Regions from separate parts of the Cupriavidus sp. PB-02 genome, predicted to be linked through region 1. Evidence: predicted binding sites of a transcription regulator. Region 1 holds the regulator's gene; each other region holds the start of a gene.

Region 1 (4,249 bases):
CATGGCCTCGGTGACCGCGGCCGACAGCGCCTGCGCCGCCTGCCGGCGGGCGTGGCTCAGGTGTTGCGCCAAGGTCAGGTAGGCGGCCTTGGCCGCGGCCTCGCGCGCCATCACCTTGTTCAGGTCCTGGGCGGCCTGCAGGTCGTCGAGCTGCTGGCGGCGTGCGGTCAGTTCGTCGGGCAGTTGTTCCGGCGGCAGGCGGTACTTGCGCGCGGTGGCGTGCAAAGCCTGCATCCGCTCTTCCACCGCCTGCAGCCGCTCGGGGTCAAGTTCGAGCCGGTCGACATAGCGCGTCAGCGAGTGTGCGGCTTCCTCGGCCTGCATCTGGGCGGGTTCGAGCGCGGCCAGCACGTCGCGCAGCGCCGGGTCGAGATCGGCCAGCTGCTGCAGCCTGTGCACGATGGTGTTCAGCGCCGACAGCACCGAGCCGTCGGCCTCGGACAGCGCATCCAGCGCGGCGCGGCTGCCGTCGATCAGGCCGGCGGCGTGCGAGAGTCGGTTGTACTCGGACTGGATCTCTTCCCATTCGCCCGGCTGCGGGTTGAGCTTGTCCAGCTCGCCCACCTGCCATTCCAGCCGCTCGCGCTCGAGCTGCATCTCGCGCGACTGGTGCTCGACCGCCTCGCGCTGGCGCACGCAGGCACGCCACGCGCGCCAGGCCTCGGCCACGGCGCCGGCCTGCTGGGTCAGCCCGGCATGGGCGTCGAACAGCAGGCGCTGGGCGTCGGGGCGCAGCAGCAGCTGGTGCGCGTGCTGGCCGTGGATGTCGACCAGCTGATCGCCGACTTCGCGCAGCTGCGCCAGCGTGGCGGCGGCGCCATTGATAAAGGCTTTGCTGCGGCCGCCGGCATCGACGGTGCGGCGCAGCAGCACGCTATGCACGCCGTCTTCCGCGTCGCCGTTGAGTTCGCGCTCGGCCAGCCAGGCGTCCAGCGCCGGGTGGGTCGAGAAGGTGGCGCTGACGCTGGCGCGCGGGGCGCCTTCGCGCACCACGCCGGCATCGGCGCGCTCGCCCAGCACCAGGGCCAGGGCATCGATCAGGATGGACTTGCCGGCGCCGGTTTCGCCGGTGAAGACGGTGAAGCCGGAGGTGAAATCCAGGTCGAGCGTGTCGACGATGACGAAATCACGGATGGACAGGCTGCGCAGCATCGTGGCGTGAGGGGGTGTCGGTCCGGTGGGTCGGGCTCGGGCTGGGGGGCGGCTCAGAGGCGGTTGTCTTCGGACGGATACTCGTGCCAGTGCAGCTTCTTGCGCAGCGTGGCGTAGTAGTTGTAGCCGACCGGGTGCAGCAGGTTGATGTGCTTCTCCGAGCGCCGCACTACAATGCGGTCGCCCGGCAGCAGCGAGGTCAGCGACTGCATGTCGAAGTTGACGCTCGCGTCGCGCGCGCTGGCCACTTCGATGGTGACCTCGGCGTCGTGCGGCAGCACGATCGGGCGGTTCGAGAGCGCGTGCGGGGCGATCGGCACCAGCACCACGCCGGACAGCGTAGGATGCAGGATCGGGCCGCCGGCGGACAGCGCGTACGCGGTCGAGCCGGTGGCGGTCGACACGATCAGGCCGTCCGAGCGCTGGTTGTACATGAAAAAGCCGTCCACCGACACCGCCAGCTCGACCATGCCGGAGATGCCCGAGCGGTTCACCACCACATCGTTCAGCGCCAGCGCGGAAAAGATATCCATGTCGTCGCGCACCACGCGCGATTCCAGCAGCAGCCGGGTCTCGGCCTCGTAGCGGCCGTCGAGCATGTCGGGCAATACCGTATGCGCGTCTTCCAACGCGATATCGGTCATGAAGCCGAGCCGCCCGTGGTTGACGCCGATCAGCGGCACGTCGTGGCCGGCCAGCTGGCGCGCCAGGCCCAGCAGGGTGCCGTCGCCGCCCAGGACCACGGCGACATCGGCCTGTTCGGCGATCTCCTCGGCGGAGAGGGCCGGGTAGCCGGTCAGCCCGGTGGCCAGCGCGGTCTCGCGCTCGAACACCACATCCTGGCCGTTGCGCAGGATATAAGAGGCGATCTCCTCCAGCGGCCCTTCGATGCCGGCGGTGGAATACCGGCCCACCAGGGCGACGGTCTTGAACGGAGTGCGCAACGCGCTGTCTTTGGGGGGGGCGGACATGCCGGGATTAGACCATACCGCCGTAACCGTTGTCAGCATGCCGGGTGCGGAACCCGGCGCCGGGCGAGGCCGGGCGCCGGAAGGTCCAAAACTTGCGTAAAATCGGGACATCATGGATGAACGTTCCAAAACGCTGCTCAAGACCCTGATCGAGCGCTACATCGCGGAAGGTCAGCCGGTCGGTTCCCGCACCCTGTCCAAGTACTCGGGGCTGGACCTGTCGCCGGCGACGATCCGCAATGTGATGTCCGACCTGGAGGAGATGGGCTTTATCTCCAGCCCGCACACCTCGGCTGGCCGTATCCCGACGCCGCGCGGCTACCGGCTGTTCGTTGATTCCATGCTGACGGCCAAGCCGCTCGAGCGCAACGCCGACCTGGCCGAGCTGACCGGCCAGATCCAGGACCAGCTCGGCGGCCAGCAGCTGGGCCCGCAGCGGATGATCACCATGGCGGCGCGCACGCTGTCCAACCTGTCGCACTTTGCCGGCGTGGTGATGACGCCGCGGCGCGCGCAGGCGTTCCGGCAGATCGAATTCATGCGGCTGTCGGAAAAGCGCATCCTGCTGATCATCGTCAGCCCTGAAGGCGACGTCCAGAACCGCATCATCCAGACCGAACTGGCTTATACGCCGGCGCAACTGATCGAGGCGGCCAACTACTTCAACTCGCATTACGCCGGCATGAGCTTCGACTCGGTTCGCGACCACCTGCGCGTGGAACTGCGCGACCTGCGCCGCGACATGTCGCAGCTGATGCAGGCGGCGGTCGAGGCCGGCAGCACCGTCGAGGACGAGGAGGACGACCACGTCTATATCAGCGGCGAGCGCAAGCTGCTGGAAGTGGAAGACCTGGCCTCCAGCATGGACAAGCTGCGCCGGCTGTTCGACGTGTTCGAGCACAAGACCAGCCTGCTGCAGCTGCTGGACGTGTCCAGCCACGCCCAGGGCGTGCAGATCTTCATCGGCGGCGAGAGCCGGCTGGTGCCGCTGGAAGACATGGCGGTCATCACCGCGCCGTACGAAGTCGACGGGCAGATCGTCGGCACGCTGGGCGTGATCGGCCCCACGCGCATGGCCTACGAGCGCGTGATCCCCATCGTCGACATCACCGCGCGGCTGCTGTCCAGCGCGCTGAGCCAGAACCAGTGACACGGCTGGCCGGTCTCAAAAGCTGCCCCATTCCTACCGAGCGCGGCAAATATTGCCGAAGCGTGTTGCGAGCGCTCGTTATCTGCGCTCGCCGCGCCAACCCGGAAGCGACATGACGTTTTCTCCCGAACCGGCCTACCAGCACGGCCAGGCGCCACGCACGGCGATCCTGCTGGTCAACCTGGGCACCCCCGACGCGCCCACGCCCAAGGCGGTGGGGCGCTACCTGAAGGAGTTCCTGTCCGACCCGCGCGTGGTGGAGATCCCGCGCGCGGCCTGGCTGCCGCTGCTGCACGGTGTGATCCTGCCGCTGCGTTCGCGCGCCTCGGCGCTCAAGTACGAATCGATCTGGCTGCGCGAGGCGCATATGACGGGCTCGCCGCTGCTGGTCTACAGCGAGCGGCAGGCGCATGCGCTGCAGCGGCTGCTGAACCAGAACGGCCATGAGGTGACGGTGGCCTGCGCGATGCGCTACGGCAACCCGTCGATCGCGTCGGTGCTGGAGGCGCTGCGCCGCCAGGGCTGCGAGCAGGTGCTGGTGCTGCCGATGTACCCGCAATACTCGGGCACCACCACGGCGACCGCGTTCGACGAGGTGTTCCGCGTGCTCGGCCAGTGGCGCAACCAGCCCGAGTTGCGGCTGGTCAAGCATTTCCATGACCACCCGGCCTATATTTCGGCACTGCACCAGCAGGTCGGCGCCTACTGGGCCCGGCACGGCATGCCGGACTTCGCCCACGGCGACAAGCTGATCCTGTCGTTCCACGGCGTGCCGCGGCGCACGCTGGAGCTGGGCGACCCGTACCACTGCGAGTGCCTGAAGACCGGCCGCTTGCTGGGCGAGGCGCTGGGCCTGCAGCCGGGACAATACCAGGTGACGTTCCAGTCTCGTTTCGGCAAGGCGGAATGGCTGCAGCCGTACACGGCCCCGACGCTGGCCGAACTGGGCAAGGTCGGCGCCGGCCGGGTCGACGTG
Region 2 (4,249 bases), 380 kb from region 1:
ATGCCCTGGGCGGCCGGGGTTGCCGGCGTGGCAGGGCTGGCCGGCGTCTGGGCAATCGCCGTGGCGCAAGTGAGGCCTGCCAGTCCAGCGGCAATCGCGCCGACGATCTTGGGAAGGCGAGCGGGCTGTTTTCGATTCATGGAGAACCTCCAGAGTTGTTGTCGTAGGCGCCGACAGCGGTTGTCCGGCACGACTTCTGCCGCACATTCCTGGTGGAGCCGGAATGTCACGGTTGCCCTCAGTCTAGGCAGTGCTGCGGTGTTGTGCTGTCCGTGTCGTGCCGATGCGACGTAGGGAGAATTCCTACAAAGAAACCGCCTTTCCGCCTATGGGCTCCATTATGTCTAGCCATTCGGTGTGAGCAATTTATGAGAATCTCACACCATATTTAAGCGTTCGCTGATTGCGGGCGGCCGAAACCAGCGTTGCATCCCGTTCAGTCGCATTGCATCGATTACTGCCGCTAGGCTTTCCACTTTCGGCATCACGCCGAGCCATACCATCGTCCATTGTGTCTTCCTTATTAAATCCGTGCGCGGCGATGCAGGTCACGGCCGCCGCCCCGGGCAGGTATACGCAGGAAAATCTCGACTGAATTCATGATGATCGCATTTGTGCAATTTTTTTCGCGATCTTGCCCGCAAGCGTGGCAAGCAAGACTGGTGAGTTGGCTGGCGGCAGCATTCATGGGAGCGGGTATTTTCATGTCAGCTCTCCCGTCGGCGTGGGCATCCTGCACTTATGCGGACGGCTTTGAATTGCTGAACATCACGGTTCCCTTGAGCGGGGCCATTGTTGTACCCCGTGATGCGCCCGTCGGTGCAATGCTGGCGACATTCAAGTGGGCCCCAGCGAATACCAGCCAGTTCTATGCGTCCTGTTCCGGGTCGTTCACCCGTAGCTGGACGCTTCCGGTCACGCCATACCCGGCGGGTGCGGACAAGGTCTTCCCCACCAACGTCCCCGGTATCGGGGTGAAAATCACCAACCAACAGACACCGTTTCCCATCACATCCACGGGCACAGGGTCGGTGCATTTTTATTGGGGCGGCCAGAACCTGAATTATGTTTTTGTGAAGACCGGTCCGATTTCCTATGGGACGATATCCGCTGCCAGCCTCCCGACAGTCAGGTACGATTTTGACAATTCCCTGGTTATTTATATTGCCACCGCGGCGGGAAGTATTTCGTTTAGCGCCTTCCTGTCAGACCCCGGATGTCCTGGTCGATCTTGGCGTGCATCGCACTTCGGAATTCACTGGCGTGGGAGCCTATTCTGCCTCGAAAGGATTCAATATCGCCCTGAATAATTGCCCGCCCGGGATCAATAACATCCGATACCAGATTGATGCCCTGACAAACGTGCTTGGCGGTAACGGCTCGGTCGTGGCACTCGATGGTGCATCGACGGTGACGGGAGTCGGCGTCCAGTTGCTGGATGGCTCGGACAAGCCCTTTGCGCTGGGTAGCACGGTGAGCCTGGCTGGCTTTAATGGCAGCACCGGCGGCAACTATACGATCCCCCTCCGGGCTCGCTACTACCAGACCGGCAGCAAGGTGACCAGCGGAACCGCCAACACGCTGATGACGTTCACCATGGTGTACCAATAACAATCACTATCCGCTTCGGTTGCACGACGAAGTGACGCCGCCCCGGCATCTGGGTAGCCCTGCCGACGCCTGCGGATTGTCATGGCGGCTTTGGCCTGCAGGTCAGCTCACCAGATCTGTGGGATTTGGCCGCAGTGGAGTGGCTTATTCGCCATACGGAAGCGACTGGCCGGGCGTTGTTCCCAGCAGAATGCACCCGCTTCGGGAAAACCCGCATCAAGTCCCTGTCTTGAAATGCCCCTACCCCGTCCCTATAATTAGCACTCGCCGGGGGTGAGTGCTAACAGCATGAACAGCCCCTTGCGGCACCTGAACATTTCAGACGGCCGTCGCCTCGGTAGCCGGCCGATTTGTGAATAGAAACTCACTTTTGCATCTAGGAGTCCGTATGAATCTGCGTCCTTTGCACGACCGCGTGATCGTGAAGCGTCTGGACAACGAAACCAAGACCGCGTCCGGTATCGTGATTCCCGACAACGCTGCCGAGAAGCCCGATCAAGGCGAAGTACTGGCAATCGGTCCTGGCAAGAAGGATGACAAGGGCAACAACATCGCCCTCGACGTCAAGGTCGGCGACCGTGTGCTGTTCGGCAAGTACGCCGGCCAGGCCGTGAAGGTGGAAGGCCAGGAACTGCTGGTCATGCGCGAAGAAGACATCATGGCCGTGGTGAACAAGTAATTCACCGACTGACCGCCACCCGTACAGATTTCAGGAGATTCAAGAATGGCAGCTAAAGACGTAGTGTTCGGCGACGCCGCACGTGCCAAGATGGTCGAAGGCGTGAACATCCTCGCCAACGCAGTCAAGGTGACCCTGGGCCCGAAGGGCCGCAATGTGGTGCTGGAGCGCAGCTTCGGCGGCCCGACCGTGACCAAGGACGGCGTGTCCGTGGCCAAGGAAATCGAGCTGAAGGACAAGCTGCAGAACATGGGCGCCCAGATGGTCAAGGAAGTGGCTTCCAAGACCAGCGATAACGCCGGTGACGGTACCACCACCGCAACCGTGCTGGCCCAGTCGATCGTGCGCGAAGGCATGAAGTACGTTGCCGCCGGCATGAACCCGATGGACCTGAAGCGCGGCATCGACAAGGCTGTTACCGCTGCCGTGGAAGAGCTGAAGAAGGTCAGCAAGCCCACGACCACCAGCAAGGAAATCGCCCAGGTTGGCGCGATCTCGGCCAACAGCGACACCTCGATTGGTGAGCGCATCGCCGAAGCCATGGACAAGGTCGGCAAGGAAGGCGTGATCACCGTCGAAGACGGCAAGTCGCTGGCCGACGAGCTGGAAGTCGTGGAAGGCATGCAGTTCGACCGCGGCTACCTGTCGCCGTACTTCATCAACAACCCGGAAAAGCAGGTGGTCCAGCTGGACAGCCCGTTCGTGCTGCTGTTCGACAAGAAGGTTTCGAACATCCGCGACCTGCTGCCGGTGCTGGAGCAAGTGGCCAAGGCCGGCCGCCCGCTGCTGATCATCGCTGAAGACGTCGAGGGCGAAGCCCTGGCGACCCTGGTGGTCAACAACATCCGTGGCATCCTGAAGACCGCCGCCGTCAAGGCCCCGGGCTTCGGCGACCGCCGCAAGGCCATGCTGGAAGACATCGCCATCCTGACCGGCGGCACCGTGATCGCTGAAGAGATCGGCCTGACGCTGGAAAAGGCCGGCCTGAACGACCTGGGCCAGGCCAAGCGCATCGAGATCGGCAAGGAAAACACCATCATCATCGACGGCGCCGGCGACGCAGCGGCGATCGAAGGCCGCGTGAAGCAAATCCGCGCCCAGATCGAAGAAGCGACCTCGGACTACGACCGTGAGAAGCTGCAAGAGCGCGTGGCCAAGCTGGCCGGCGGTGTTGCCGTGATCAAGGTTGGCGCTGCCACCGAAGTCGAAATGAAGGAAAAGAAGGCCCGCGTGGAAGACGCCCTGCACGCCACCCGCGCTGCGGTGGAAGAAGGCATCGTCCCCGGCGGTGGTGTGGCCCTGCTGCGTGCCCGCGCTGCGATCTCGGCACTGACCGGCGAAAACGCCGACCAGAACGCCGGTATCAAGATCGTGCTGCGCGCGATGGAAGAGCCGCTGCGCCAGATCGTGCTGAACGCCGGTGAAGAAGCGTCGGTCGTCGTTGCCAAGGTCATCGAAGGCAAGGGCAACTACGGCTACAACGCGGCTTCGGGCGAGTACGGCGACCTGGTGGAAATGGGCGTGCTGGACCCGACCAAGGTCACCCGCACCGCACTGCAGAACGCCGCTTCGGTGGCTTCGCTGATGCTGACCACCGACTGCGCCGTGGCCGAATCGCCGAAGGAAGAGTCGGCTCCGGCAATGCCGGGCGGCATGGGCGGCATGGGTGGCATGGAAGGCATGATGTAATTTGTGCCGACCGACTGCCGGTGATTGCCGGCAGGCTGTCAGACAAGAACCCCCGCGGGTGCGAGCCCGCGGGGGTTTTTATTTTGAACGGTGCCCGCTGAAGGCGCGCGCCGCGGCGTCAGACTTCGACCACGCAACACCAGTCGAAGCGCTGATTCTCCAGCTCGCCGGTACGCCGGCTGACATAGCCGCGCGGATTGCACACCACGCGCGAATCGTCGATGCAGTAGTCGAAGCTGGTGTGGGTATGGCCGTGTATCCACAGGTCGG
Region 3 (4,249 bases), 800 kb from region 1:
ACCTGACCATGTGGCTGACCTTCGCTACCTTCCTGGGCTACGCGGTGGTCTACACCATCCTGCTCAAGCCGGCCACGCCGCAGAACATCGTGATCGGCGGGCTGTCCGGGGCGATGCCGCCGGCGCTGGGCTGGGCCGCGGTGGCAGGCGAGGTGCCGGCCGAGGCCTGGTTCCTGGTGCTGATCATCTTCACCTGGACGCCGCCGCACTTCTGGGCGCTGGCGCTGTACCGCCGCGCCGATTACGCCAAGTCTGGCCTGCCGATGCTGCCGATCACGCACGGTGAGCGCTACACGCTGCTGCATATCCTGCTGTACACGCTGGTCATGATCGCCGCGACGCTGCTGCCGTTCGTCTACGGCATGAGCGGCTACATCTACCTGGCGGCCGCGCTGGCGCTGGGCGCCGGCTTCCTGGCCTACGCCTGGAAGATGTACCGCAACTACTCGGACGAACTGGCGCAGCGCACCTTCCGCTTCTCGATCCTGTACCTGTCGCTGCTGTTCGCGGCGTTGCTGGTCGATCACTACTTCAAGTTCGTTCCGCAGGTCTGACCTGCGCCAACTGGCTGCTCGGCTGCGTCATCTTGTCGCGGCCGGCGCAGCGCGGCGGTGCGATCGGCGATACTGCAAGCTGTCGCCGCGCGCCTCCGGCGCCGCTGGTTCCCTCCCACCCCCTGACCGGTTCCCGCCGCATGCCCCGCCCCAGTCCTGCCTCCGGCCTGTTTTCCGCCTTCCGCCGCTTCTCCCTGCTGGCCGTGCTTGCGCTGGCCGTGGCCGCCTGCGGGCAGCAGAAGGCATCGTTCCGCAATGTCGACATCAGCGGTGCCGCCGACTTCGGCAAGGACTTCTCGCTGACCGACCATACCGGCAAGGTGCGCCATATCGCCGACTTCAAAGGCAAGGCGGTGGTGATGTTCTTCGGCTACACCCATTGCCCGGACGTGTGCCCGACCACCATGGCCGAGCTCAAGGCCGTGATGGAGAAGATGGGCCCAGACGCCGACCGCGTGCAGGTGCTGTTCGTGACGGTCGACCCGGAGCGCGACACGCAGGCGCTGCTGGCCCAGTACGTGCCTGCCTTCGATCCGCGCTTCCTGGGCCTGCGCCCGGCCGACGAAGCCGCGTTGCAGAAGGTGACCAAGGACTTCAAGGTGTTCTACGCCAAGGTGCCGGGCTCGTCGCCGAACAACTACACGGTGGATCATTCCGCCGGCAGCTATGTATTCGACCCGGATGGCCGCCTGCGCCTGTTTATCCGCCACGGCCAGGGCCCGGAACCGATCGCGCACGACCTGAAACAGCTGCTGTCCTGATGCCCCGGGGTGCGGCATAACGCCGCAGCCGCGCCCAGCAGGCAAACAAAAAGGCCGGTCCAGTGGACCGGCCTTTTTGCTTCTGGCGGGGCAGCGGGATCAGGCAAAGGCCTGCAGCGCGCCCTTCATCTTCTTCATTGCCGCGGCCTCGATCTGGCGGATGCGCTCGGCCGAGACGCCGAACTCGGCGGCCAGCTCATGCAGCGTGGCGCCGCCCGAGCCGTCGTCCTCGACGTTCAGCCAGCGCGCCTCGATGATGCGGCGGCTGCGCTCGTCCAGCTTGGCCAGCGCTTCTTCCAGGCCTTCGACCTGCATGCGGTCGTGGCGCTTGGCTTCCATCACGCGCGTGGGCTCGTTATGGTTGTCCGCCAGGTAGGCGATGGGGGCGAATTCCTCCTCGCCGTCGTCGATCTGGCCTTCCAGCGCCAGGTCGCCGCCCGACAGGCGGGTTTCCATCTCCATCACTTCTTCGGGCTTGACGTTCAGCTCGCGCGCCACCGCCTCGACCTGCTCCGGCGTGAACGTGTGCGAGCCCTGCTTGTGGCTGCGCAGGTTGAAGAACAGCTTGCGCTGGGCCTTGGTGGTCGCCACCTTGACCATGCGCCAGTTCTTCAGCACGTACTCGTGGATTTCGGCCTTGATCCAGTGCATCGCGTACGACACCAGGCGCACGCCCTGGTCGGGGTCGAAGCGCTTGACCGCCTTCATCAGGCCGATATTGCCTTCCTGGATCAGGTCGGCGTGCGGCAGGCCGTAGCCCAGGTACTGGCGGGCGATCGACACGACCAGGCGCAGGTGGGACATCACCAGGCGGCGGGCCGCGTCAACGGAATCGTGGTCGCGGAGTTCGCGCGCCAGGCGCTGCTCTTCCTCCGCGGTCAACAGCGGAATTCGGTGGACAGCCTGGATATAGCTGTCGAGATTGCCCAGCGTGGCCGGGAAGGTCAGCGCCAGGCTACCCCCGTGCTTCGGGGCCGTCGGCAGACGGCTGGGGGTCAGATTTTGGTCAGCAGACAAGACTGCGTTCACTCAATGGCTCCTTTCGCATCCGGCGGTTCGGTTGCCGGTGCGCCGCGCACCTTCTCTTGGGATGGGCGGCGGCACTGCAACGCATCTTAGCACTCAGGCCGGGTGAGTGCTAATTGGAGTCCTGACTGTTGCGATAGTTCCCGACGATTGTCATAGCATATTGGATAGCTATTTCGCAATCAAGCGTCGTCGGGGATACTCGCAGCAGGGCGCACTCAGTATTAGAGCAAAGCGTGCCCCGCCGGTTCTGCCCGCTGGTGGAATGATTTGTTGCACCAGCGGCTACACTCGACGCAAGCGGCGCCACGCTGGCATGCTTGCGAGCCTCTCTTATTCCACCGGAGAAGTTATGTCTGCTATCGAACACTTGCTCAAGCCGCATGTGCGCGACCTGGGCGATTTCACCGTACGGCGGCTGCTGCCTGCAGCGGCAACCCAGACGGTAGGGCCGTTTATTTTCTTCGACCATATGGGGCCGGTGCAACTGCCGCCCGGGGAGGGAGCCGATGTGCGCCCCCATCCGCATATCGGCCTGGCCACCGTTACCTATATGTTCGAGGGCGAGATCATCCACCGCGACAGCCTGGGCAGCGAGCAGGCGATCCGTCCGGGCGACGTCAACTGGATGACCGCCGGCCACGGCATCGTGCACTCCGAGCGTTCGCCGGACCATGTGCGCGCGGCGGGCGCGCGGCTGCACGGCATCCAGACCTGGGTGGCGCTGCCGCAATCGCATGAAACCGACGAGCCGTCGTTCTTCCACCATCCGGCCGAGACCCTGCCACGCATCGAGCGGCCCGGCGTGCGCATGACCGTGATCGCCGGCGATGCATTCGGCAAGACCTCGCCCGTCAAGGTGTTCAGCCGCACGCTGTATGTGGCGATCGAACTGGACGCGGGCGCCAGCGTGGAAATCCCGGCCGAGCATGCCCAGCGTGGCATCTACCCGGTGGACGGCGCCGTCACGCTGGACGGCGAGCCGCTGCCGGCGGAACACATGGTGGTGCTGACGCCCGGCCAGAGCGCCACGCTGCTGGCCACGGCGCCGTCGCGCGTGATGCTGCTGGGCGGCGATCCGACCGACGGCCGCCGCTTTATCTACTGGAATTTCGTCGCGAGCAGCAAGGAAGCGATCGAGGCCGCCGCCAGGCGCTGGGAGGATGACCAGTTCCCACGGGTGCCGGGAGACGAGAACGAGCGCATCCCGCTGCCGCCGCGCAAGCCTTAAGGGAAGGAAAGGGGCCGGCTCAGACCGGGCTGGCCCAGGTCACCCGGGTGCCCTGCCGCAGGCATTCCCGGATCGCCTCGATCTGCGTGGCGATCGGCGCCGGTACCGGCACGGCGCCATCCAGCACGCGCCGGATCCAGGCCGCGGTCTGATCGACATCGCTGCCGGGTGGCAGCTCCGGCACTTCAGCCAGCGAGCCCCCGACAGGATCGACCAGCGTCTGCTGGTGCCCTTCATGCAGCCAGTCGATGCGGCTGTTGCGGCGCGCATCGGCCACCACTTCGCCTTCGGTCCCGCGTGCCAGCAGCACGTTGGCGGGTTCGTTCGAGAAGTAGTCGGTCAGCGTCTCGCGGTATTCCGGGTGCGTATAGCTGTACAGCCGCAGCCCTTCGGCGGGGGAGTGCTCGCCCACCGGTTGCAGCATCTTGGCGACCGTGTGCGAGGAATTGCGCAGCCCGATCACGGTGCGCCGGTCCAGCAGCTGCGACAGGCCGGGCGACAGCACGTCGACCGGCAGCACCGCCAGCGGCCCGTGGTCGGTGCCATCGCGCAGCAGCGCCGAAGCCTCGGCCGTGGTGCCGCACAGGGGAACGCCCAGCGCCGCGAACAGCGTCATGCTGGTCACGCGGCCGTTGAACTCGCGCGAGCCATGCACCAGCACGGGGATGCCTTCATGC

Evidence for each region. Region 1 encodes HrcA, which represses chaperone genes, less so after heat shock. Its sites were predicted from a motif close to TTAGCACTCNNNNNNNNNGAGTGCTAA; they were not measured.
Region 2: a site for HrcA is predicted at 1,869-1,895, ahead of groES (co-chaperone GroES). Genes of this name have one in related genera too.
Region 3: a site for HrcA is predicted at 2,431-2,457, ahead of rpoH (RNA polymerase sigma factor RpoH). Genes of this name have one in related genera too.

The regions. Positions count from the first base shown of each region.
Region 1 covers NZ_CM177694.1:1,122,167-1,126,415, forward strand. Annotated here, with positions in the region: gene recN (DNA repair protein RecN) at 1-1,152, opposite strand, end outside; gene AC10V3_RS05330 (NAD kinase) at 1,206-2,123, opposite strand; gene hrcA (heat-inducible transcriptional repressor HrcA) at 2,236-3,273, shown strand; gene hemH (ferrochelatase) at 3,386-4,249, shown strand, end outside.
Region 2 covers NZ_CM177694.1:743,356-747,604, forward strand. Annotated here, with positions in the region: gene AC10V3_RS03550 (hypothetical protein) at 1-140, opposite strand, end outside; gene AC10V3_RS03555 (hypothetical protein) at 600-1,310, shown strand; gene AC10V3_RS03560 (fimbrial protein) at 1,237-1,611, shown strand; gene groES (co-chaperone GroES) at 2,000-2,290, shown strand; gene groL (chaperonin GroEL) at 2,336-3,979, shown strand; gene AC10V3_RS03575 (metallophosphoesterase) at 4,098-4,249, opposite strand, start outside.
Region 3 covers NZ_CM177694.1:322,265-326,513, forward strand. Annotated here, with positions in the region: gene cyoE (heme o synthase) at 1-554, shown strand, start outside; gene AC10V3_RS01615 (SCO family protein) at 695-1,315, shown strand; gene rpoH (RNA polymerase sigma factor RpoH) at 1,415-2,344, opposite strand; gene AC10V3_RS01625 (pirin family protein) at 2,694-3,572, shown strand; gene ybiB (DNA-binding protein YbiB) at 3,592-4,249, opposite strand, start outside.